DNA from 2 places in the Micromonospora sp. NPDC023633 genome. Region 2 is predicted to be linked to the other one. Evidence: riboswitches for the same ligand, from Rfam matches in the RefSeq annotation. Region 2 holds a riboswitch; the other holds the start of a gene.
What was found. A riboswitch is a leader RNA that binds a small molecule or an ion and turns the genes downstream of it on or off. The one in region 2 is predicted to bind cyclic di-AMP.
Positions count from the first base shown of each region.

Region 1 (4,205 bases), on a different contig from region 2:
CGGCGACTCCGTGCGGGCCGGGTGCGGCGGCGGCGTGCGGGCCGGGTGCGGCGGCGTGCGGGCGGGGTGCGGCGGCGGCGTGTGCCGACGGGCCGGCGGGGTGACCCGTCGGGTGCGAGTCGTGGCCGATGGTGTGCATCGCGGCCAGGCCGAGCAGCGTGCCGACGAGCAGCAGGAGCCGGGCCCCCCGCGCCGCCGTCACCGTCGTCCGCACATCCGTCACGCTAGCGCGTCGGCCCGCCAGCACGGGGGCCACCGCGCGGCGCGCCCCCCGAACAGCCGGCGCCGAAGGTGGCCCGTCGGCGGTCCGCGTCCCGACACCACCCCGCACCACCTGCGCCCGCATCCCGGGATGGCTACCATTCGGCCGATGGCCCTCCGGATTCCGCACCGCCCGTCCCGCGCCCCCCACCGGGCGGCGGCGACCATTCACGACCGGGCCGGGGCCGACGACCGCGGCACGTGACCGCACCGCCAGGCGGAGGCGGCCCCCGTCCCCGCCACGCGGCGACGCTGATACCGACCGGCCCGCCGGCACTTACCCCGCCCGGATTCGTTGGGAGACACTCGATGGGCGCCGACCACACCAGTCCCGCTCCGTCCGCCCCGCCGGGGGTGCGGCGAATCCTCGTCGCGACGGTGGTGCCCCTCTTCGTCGCCACGGTCATCGCGGCGCTGGTGCTCTGGCCATGGGACTCGCGCGATCCCGCGGCCGGCACCGAGCCGCCCCGCCACCACGGCACGGTGACGCGGGTGGTGACGGAGCCGTGCCCGCCCGCCCCCGAGACGCCAGAGGGGAGCCCGGACGCGGCGCAGGGCCCCTGCGGCACGGTCACCGTACGGGTGGAGGACGGCCCCGACGCCGGCCAGCAGGTGGAGACGCCGGTGCCGGCCGGCCCCGGCGCGCCGACCGTCGCCGTGGGCGACGAGATCATCCTGGTCGAGCTCACCGACCCCGCCGATCCCACGGCCAGCACCTACACCGTCGCGGAGCACCAACGCGGCAAGCCGCTGCTCTGGCTGGTCGCGCTCTTCGCGGCGGCGATCGTGGCCTTCGGGCGGTGGCGCGGGCTGGCCGCGCTGGCGGGCCTGGCGGCGAGCTTCGCCATCCTGCTGACCTTCGTGCTGCCCGGCATCAGCGCCGGGAGCCCACCACTCCTGGTCGCGGTCGTCGGCGCCGCTCTGATCATGTTCGTGGTGCTCTACCTGACCCACGGGGTGACCGCGCAGACCTCGGTCGCCGTGCTCGGCACGCTGGGCAGCCTGGTGCTGACCGGCGTCCTCGGCACGATCGCCACCGCCGCGACCCACCTGACCGGGTTCGGCAGCGAGGACGCCACCACGTTGTCGATGTACCAGGCCGACGTCGACCTGCACGGCCTACTGCTGGCCGGGATCATCATCGGTTCCCTCGGCGTGCTCGACGACGTCACGGTCACCCAGGCCGCCACGGTCACCGAGTTGGCGCACGCCAATCCCGGGCTGTCCCGGATGCAGCTCTACCGGGCGGCGACCCGGGTCGGCCGGGCGCACATCGCCTCGACGGTGAACACCATCGTGCTGGCGTACGCCGGCGCCTCGCTGCCGGTGCTGCTCCTGCTGACCGCCGACTCGCGGGCGGTGACCCAGATCCTCACCAGCGAGTTCCTGGCGCAGGAGATCGTCCGCAGCGCGGTCGCCACCCTGGGCCTGATCGCCGCCGTGCCGCTGACCACCGGGCTGGCGGCCGTGGTGACCGCGGCGGGCCGGCGCGGCGGGGACGCCACCGACCGCGCGGCGTCCGCGCCCGCGCCCACGCCCCGGCCGGCGGCCGACCGGTCCGAGGCGCTGGAGGCGCTCAGCGGGCCGCGCGCCACGGACGCGCCGTCCGCCGCTCCCGGCGGATGGCCCGGCCGGGACAGGAGCACGGACACCGCATGGTGACACTCCTCAGCGTGACCGATCAGGACGTCCGACCTGATAAACGCGTCACTGCTCACCCTCCGCCATTACGAAATAACGCATTTAGTCGGCTTAGGGACGTAGATCCCCGGGAGTGCTCTCGGGTAACCTCGCTGCCGGTCACCGCCGAAGGCGCGCAGCGGCGCCTGCGGTGCCGCCGCCCAATCGCCGCCAGGCGAGCCGGGGACCCAGGTACGTGGGGTGAATCCGCGACAGCGGTAGGGGCCACTTCCGCCCCGAACCCGTCAGCTAACCCGGTCGGCGGTCGACGGAAGGGAAAACTGTGACGGCACCCCTACGCCGCTGGTTGACGCCCGTGGTGGCCGTGTTCGCCGCCCTGGCGGTCTTCGCCGGGCCCCTCCCGGCGGCGGCCGCGCCCACCCCGCCCAAGCCCTCCGGGCACGGGGACGACGAGCCCAAGCTGCTCGACGACCTGATCGAGGCCCGCACCCGGTCCTACGTGCAGGCCCAGGCGAAGCTGAAGAAGTCGGAAGAGCGCCAGCTCGAACTGGCCCTGGAGGTCGACCGGGCGCAGGCCGAACTGGACGCGCTGGCCCCGCAGGTGAGCCAGATCGCCGCCCAGTCCTACCGAACCGGGCGGATCGGCGCGGTGTCGATGCTGCTGGACACCGCCAGCCCCGACTCGTTCGTCCGCCGCGCCGCCGCCCTCGACGAGATCAACCTGGTCAACTCCAAAAAGCTGGCCGAGGTGAACGCGATCAAGGACCGCGCCGAGCAGGCCAAGCTGGCGGTCGACGCCGAGGTCCGCGAGCAGCAGAAGCTGAAGAACGAATTGAACCGCAACAAGCGCGAGGCGGAGAAGGCGCTCGCGCTGGTCGGCGGCAGGGAATTGACCAGCGGCAAGGTGGTCGCCACCTCGCCGGTGGCCCGGATGGCGCCGGGTCGCACGGCCGACGGCGACTGGAAGCCGCTGTCAGCCACCGAGGACGACCCGACCACCTCCGGCCGCATCACCGCGCGCACCCTGCACATGTACAAGGAGGTCAAGCGGGCCGGCTTCAACCGGTTCGTCGGCTGCTACCGCTCCGGCGGGCCGTACGAGCATCCGAAGGGCCGGGCCTGCGACTGGTCACTGCAACGCAGCGGCTTCTCCCCCTGGCACAACGACGACACCTACATGTACGGCAACAACCTGACCGCGTTCCTGGTCCGCAACGCCGACCGGCTCGGCATCTACTACGTGATCTGGAACCGGCAGATCTGGTTCCCGGCGACCGGCTGGAAGTCCTACAGCGGCCCGTCGAACCACACCGACCACGTGCACGTCTCACTGCTCTAGCCGAGACCCACACACAGGGCCGCCCCGCCGGACGCGGGGCGGCCCTGTGTCGTCGCATGGACGACCCCGTGTCGTCGCATGGGACCGCCGCCGCGGAACGGCTCGGGGCAGGCCGCAGACCGGAACGGGCGGGAGACGGGTCCTCGCGCCGGGACACGACACGGCGCGGCGGGGCGGCGGGACACGGCGCGGCGGCGGCGCGGCGGGACACGACGAGGCACGGCGCAGCGGGACACGGCGCAGCAGGGCGCCGCGGGGCAGGGCCGGGGCAGGCCGGCGGGGGGAGTCAGGCGAGCGCGGCGCTGGCCGCCGGCTCCGGCGCGTCGACCACGCGGGCGGGCACCGCGGCCACCGTCCGCACCTCGCCGGCGGTCAGCCGGTACGACATGCCGACCACCCCGCAGCGACCGGCGGCCACCTCGGCGGCGAGCACGGCGGAGCGGCCCAGCATCGCCTCGACGGTGTGCGCGATGTGGATGTCGACGATCCGGTCGATGTCGTCCACGCCCTCGGCGGCGGCCCGGCGCAGGCTGGGCACCACCGCGTCGACCACGGCGCACAGGTGCCCGACCGGTGGGGTGCCGGTGGCGTCCGCCGTACGCGCCGCCTGGACGGCCCCGCAGGAGTCGTGCCCGAGCACCACCACCAGCGGCGTGCCCAGGACCGTGACGGCGTACTCCACGCTGCCCAGCACCTCGGGGCCGATGGTGTGCCCAGCGGTGCGGACCACGAAGAGGTCACCCAGGCCCCGGTCGAAGATGATCTCGGCCGCGAGCCGGGAGTCGGAACAGCCGACGATCACCGCGAAGGGGTGCTGCCCGTCGGCGACCGCGGCGCGGTGCCCGGCGTCCTGGTTGGGGTGGCGCGGGGCGCCGGTCACGAACCGCCGGTTGCCGGCGTGCAGCTCGGCGAGCGCCTGCTCGGGACTGGCGCGGGCGACGAACGGGGTGCCGACGTCGGCCGG
Region 1 covers NZ_JBFABB010000141.1:2,455-6,659, reverse strand. Annotated here, with positions in the region: gene AB0G13_RS29700 (hypothetical protein) at 1-214, opposite strand, end outside; gene AB0G13_RS29695 (YibE/F family protein) at 571-1,923, shown strand; cyclic di-AMP (ydaO/yuaA leader) riboswitch at 2,090-2,221, shown strand; gene AB0G13_RS29690 (hypothetical protein) at 2,225-3,241, shown strand; gene AB0G13_RS29685 (carbonic anhydrase) at 3,528-4,205, opposite strand, start outside.
Region 1: another riboswitch for cyclic di-AMP. It lies ahead of AB0G13_RS29690 (hypothetical protein); the one in region 2 lies ahead of AB0G13_RS24455 (hypothetical protein).

Region 2 (4,205 bases):
GCCCTGCCCGCCGGGGTGCAGGTGCAGCTCCGGCGCGTCGCTGGGCTGGTCGACGGTCACCGTCAGCCGGGGCGTGGGCGCGAAGACCATCACGTGCCCGCTCATCCGTCGTACCCGTTCATGCGCCCACCCTCCACCGATCGGCACGTGGCGTGACCTTCCACCAGCTGACCGTAGTGGGATCGGTGCCCGGGCGTCCGGACTCCGGGCGGGATCGGCGCGGCGTTGCCAGCGCGCCCGGCATGCGCGACGATCGGGCGACCATCGACGGCGGGGAGACGGCGTGCTCAGGCGGAGTTCCTTCAGCTACACCGTCCAGGCGCGCTGCTCCCTCGCGGAGGCCGCGGCGCTGCTCGCCGATCCCGGCCGGCAGGAGGACCTGCACCCGCTCATCGTCCGGGTCCGTCGGGTGCCGACCCGCCCCGGCGCGCGCGCCAGCTACGACATCACCGATCGACTGGCGGCCGGGCCGGTGCGCCTGCCGATCACCTACCGGGCCGACGTCCTCGTCCACGATCCCGACGAGATCGTCACCGTGGCGCGGCAGTGGCCCGCCACCACGGTGCGCAACCACACCCGGCTGCGGGTGGAGCCCGACGGGGTGGTCCGCATCGACGTGGAAATCACCCTCGCCGCGCCCGCGCCGCTCTTCGGCTACGCGTTCCGCCAGGCCCGCGCAGCCCACCTCGGGCTGGCCGCCCGCCTCGCCGCGGCCCTCGACACGCGCCCGCCCGGGCCGCCGGCCGACTGACCGCCGGGACCGGTCGGGACGGCCGGAGGCGACGGGCGCCCGGGCCCCCGGTGACCCGCCGACGGGCGGGACACCGGGGCGCGGGCGTCAGTAGACCGACAGGTGCACGTGGTTGGTGTGGTCGCTGGACGGGTCGCCGTTGGCCCCGCTGTACGACTTCCACCCGCTGCTCGGCAGCCAGATCTGCCTGTACCAGATCACGTAGAGCACGGCGAGCCGGTCGGCGTTGCGCACGTAGTACGCCGCGAGGTTGTTGCCGTACGTCCGGTCGCCGCCGGTGGCGTCGCCGCCGAAGCCGCCCTTCTGGGCCGCGAAGTCGCAGGCCCGGCCCTTCGGGTGCTCGCCGGAGCCGCCGGGGCGGTAGCAGGAGACGTAGCGGGTGAAGCCCGCCGCCTTGGCCTGGTTGAGCGCGTGCAGGGTGCGTGGGGTGATGCAGCCGTTGGCGGGAGTCGGGTCGTTGACGCTGCACGACTCACGCGGCCACGAGCCGTCGGAGTTGCGCGGCGCCGCCTTCGCCGTCGCGGTCGAGGTGCCGCCCGGCGAGGCGCCCCCACCCGCGGACTGCTGTTGTTGCTGCTTCCGGTTGGCGACCGTCAGCGCCCGTTCGGCCTGCTCCTTGCGCTTGGCCATCACGCTGACCTGCTTGCGCTGCTCCCGGATCTCGCCTTCCAGGGCGAGCCTGGTGCGGGTGGCCTCGTCCCGGGTCTCCTGGAGCTCGCGCAGGGCCCGGTCCTCCTTGGCCGCCACCGCGTCGAGGGCGGCGGCGCGGTCCATGAAGCCGTCCGGTGAGCCGCTGTTGAGCAGGGCGGACGCCACGCTGAGCCGGCCGGTGCGGTAGGCGGCCCCCGCGATCTCGCCGACGTTGGCGGTGCGGGCGGTCAGCTCGACCTCGGTGGTCTTGAGCTGCGCGGTGAGCTGCTGCTGCCGCTTGGTCGACGTGTCCAGGGCGCGCTTGGCGTCGAGGTAGCCCTTGCTGGCGGCCTCAAGTTGGGCCCGCAGGGCCGGGGTGCCGCCCTCCTCGTCCTGGCCGGGAGCCGCGGCGAGCAGGCCGGCGCGGGTGGTGGCCGCCGCCGGGGCGGCGGTGACCGGGGCCACCGCGGCGCCGAGGGCGAGCATCGTGGCGATCAGGGCCGCCGTTCGGGCGGCACGTCGTCGTACAGGTGCCATCACTGGCATACACGTGTCCTTCCGTCAGCCGCCGACCGGGTTAGCTGACGGGTTCGGGACGGAAGATCCCTACCGCTGACGCGGATGCACCCCACGAACATGGTTCCCCGGTTCGCCCCGCCGGGCGATTAGGCGGCGGCCACCGCCGGCACCGGTGGGTGCCGCCTGGCGGAGGCCGAAGCCGAGCCTACCGGTGCCGGTGTGACTGGTGCAGCGCAGGTGACGGAGGGTGTGCGTCCACTAACAGTCAAATCCGGCATAAGGCCACAATACTCTCCCAGAATTAAGGTTGTCCTCATTACCACTCCACCGCCCCGCAGGCCCCGGGCGACGCTCCCGGCTCGATCTGCAACGTGGCGTGTTCGATCTGGAAGTCGTCGTGCAGCGCTGCCCGGGCGGCGCCCAGCACCGCGCCCACCTCCGCGCCGGGCGCCATCGTCAGGTGCGCCGAGGCCACCTCCATCCCGGAGGTCAGCGTCCAGACGTGCAGGTCGTGCACCTCGGCGACGCCCGGCACGGCGGCCAGCCGGTCGTGCACCGCGGTGACCTGGAGGTGTTCCGGTGCGGCCTGTACGAGGATGCGCAGCGCGGCCCGCCCGAGCCGCCAGGTACGGGGCAGGATGAACAGCCCGATCGCGACCGCCACCAACGGGTCGGCCCACCACCAGCTGGTGGTGGCGATCAGCAGCGCCGCCCCGATCACGCCGAGTGACCCCAGCAGGTCGCCGAGCACCTCCAGGTAGGCGCCGTGGACGTTGATGCTCTCCTTCGCGCCGGAGCGCAGCAGCGCGAAGGCGCCGACGTTGGCGAGCAGGCCGAACACGGCCACCACCAGCATCGGGCCGGCCAGCACCTCGGGCGGGTCGCCGAAGCGGCGCACCGCCTCGACCACGACGTAGACCGCGACGCCGGAGAGCAGCACGGCGTTGGCCAGCGCGGCCAGCACCTCCAGCCGGTAGAGGCCGAAGGTGCGCTGCGGATCGGCGCCCGCCCGCCGGGTGGCGGCGATCGCCGCGAGCGCCATGCCGATGCCGAGCACGTCGGTGAACATGTGCCCGGCGTCGCTCAGCAGGGCCAGGGAGCCCGTGCGGAAGGCGGCCACCGCCTCCACCACCATCAGGCCGGCGAGCAGCCCGAACGCCGCCCAGAGTCGGCCCCGGTGGCGGTGTGCGGCATTCGCCACCGACCCGTGATGGTGGTCATGACCTGCGCCCACGCGCCCACCCTCCGTCAGGCGTCCGGATTCGCGTCCAATCTATGTTCACATCGCTATGTATGCAAGTAACGCGGCCTCAGCCGATCGGGTCGACGGTGGTCAGGCGCTGGGTGGCCCGGGACAGCGCGACGTAGAGCGTCCGCACCCCCGAACCCGGGTCGGCCCGGATCTCACCAGGGGCGACGAGGACGACCCCGTCGTACTCCATGCCCTTGGCCTCCAGGCTGGTCACCACCTGCAGGCGCGGCGCGCCCAGCCCGCCCAGCCAGCCGGCCACCTCGTCGCGGCGGGGCACCGGCGTGATCACGCCGACCGTGCCCTCGACCTCGGCGAGCAGCGCGCGGGCCGCCGCCACGACGGCGCTCTCCAGCTCCGCCGGGGCCACCGCCAGCTCGACCGGGTCGACGCCGGTGGAGCGCACCGCCCTGGGCAGCGGGAGGTCCGGGTGCAGCCGGCGGATCTCGGCCGCCGCCACCGCGAAGATCTCCGCCGAGTTGCGGTAGTTCGTGGTGAGGGTGAAGTGGTGCCGCTTGCGCCGGCCCAACGCCTGGTCCCGGGCCCGGGTCAGCTCCTCGGGGTCCCCCGTCCACGCCGTCTGGGCGGGGTCGCCCACCACCGTCCACGAGGCCAGCCGGCCGCGCCGGCCGATCATCCGCCACTGCATCGGCGAGACGTCCTGCGACTCGTCGACCACCACGTGCGCGTACTCCCGGTAGTCCTCCGGGCGCTCCCGGGCCGCCTCGCGGGCGGCGCGCTGCCGGTCGGCGAAGGTGCTCAGCTCGCGGACCCCGCCGGCCAGCTGGAACGGGTCCCGCCTGGCCCGGGCCGGCCTCATCGGCTTGCCGAGCAACGCGTCCAGCTCGTCGAGCAGCGCGATGTCGGCGATCGTCAGCCCGGCGGCATCGAGGCTGCGGTACGCGTCGGTCAGCAGCCGGACCTCGGCGCGGGAGAGGATCCCGGCGGCGTACCGGTGCAGCCGGTCCGGGCGGGCCAGCCAGCCCAGCACGTGCCGGGGGTGCAGCCGGGGCCACCACGCCTTGAGGAACTCCCGGAACTCCGGCCGCTCGGCGA
Region 2 covers NZ_JBFABB010000090.1:9,828-14,032, forward strand. Annotated here, with positions in the region: gene AB0G13_RS24445 (PfkB family carbohydrate kinase) at 1-105, opposite strand, end outside; gene AB0G13_RS24450 (SRPBCC family protein) at 284-751, shown strand; gene AB0G13_RS24455 (hypothetical protein) at 839-1,918, opposite strand; cyclic di-AMP (ydaO/yuaA leader) riboswitch at 1,932-2,063, opposite strand; gene AB0G13_RS24460 (cation diffusion facilitator family transporter) at 2,217-3,134, opposite strand; gene AB0G13_RS24465 (AAA family ATPase) at 3,211-4,205, opposite strand, start outside.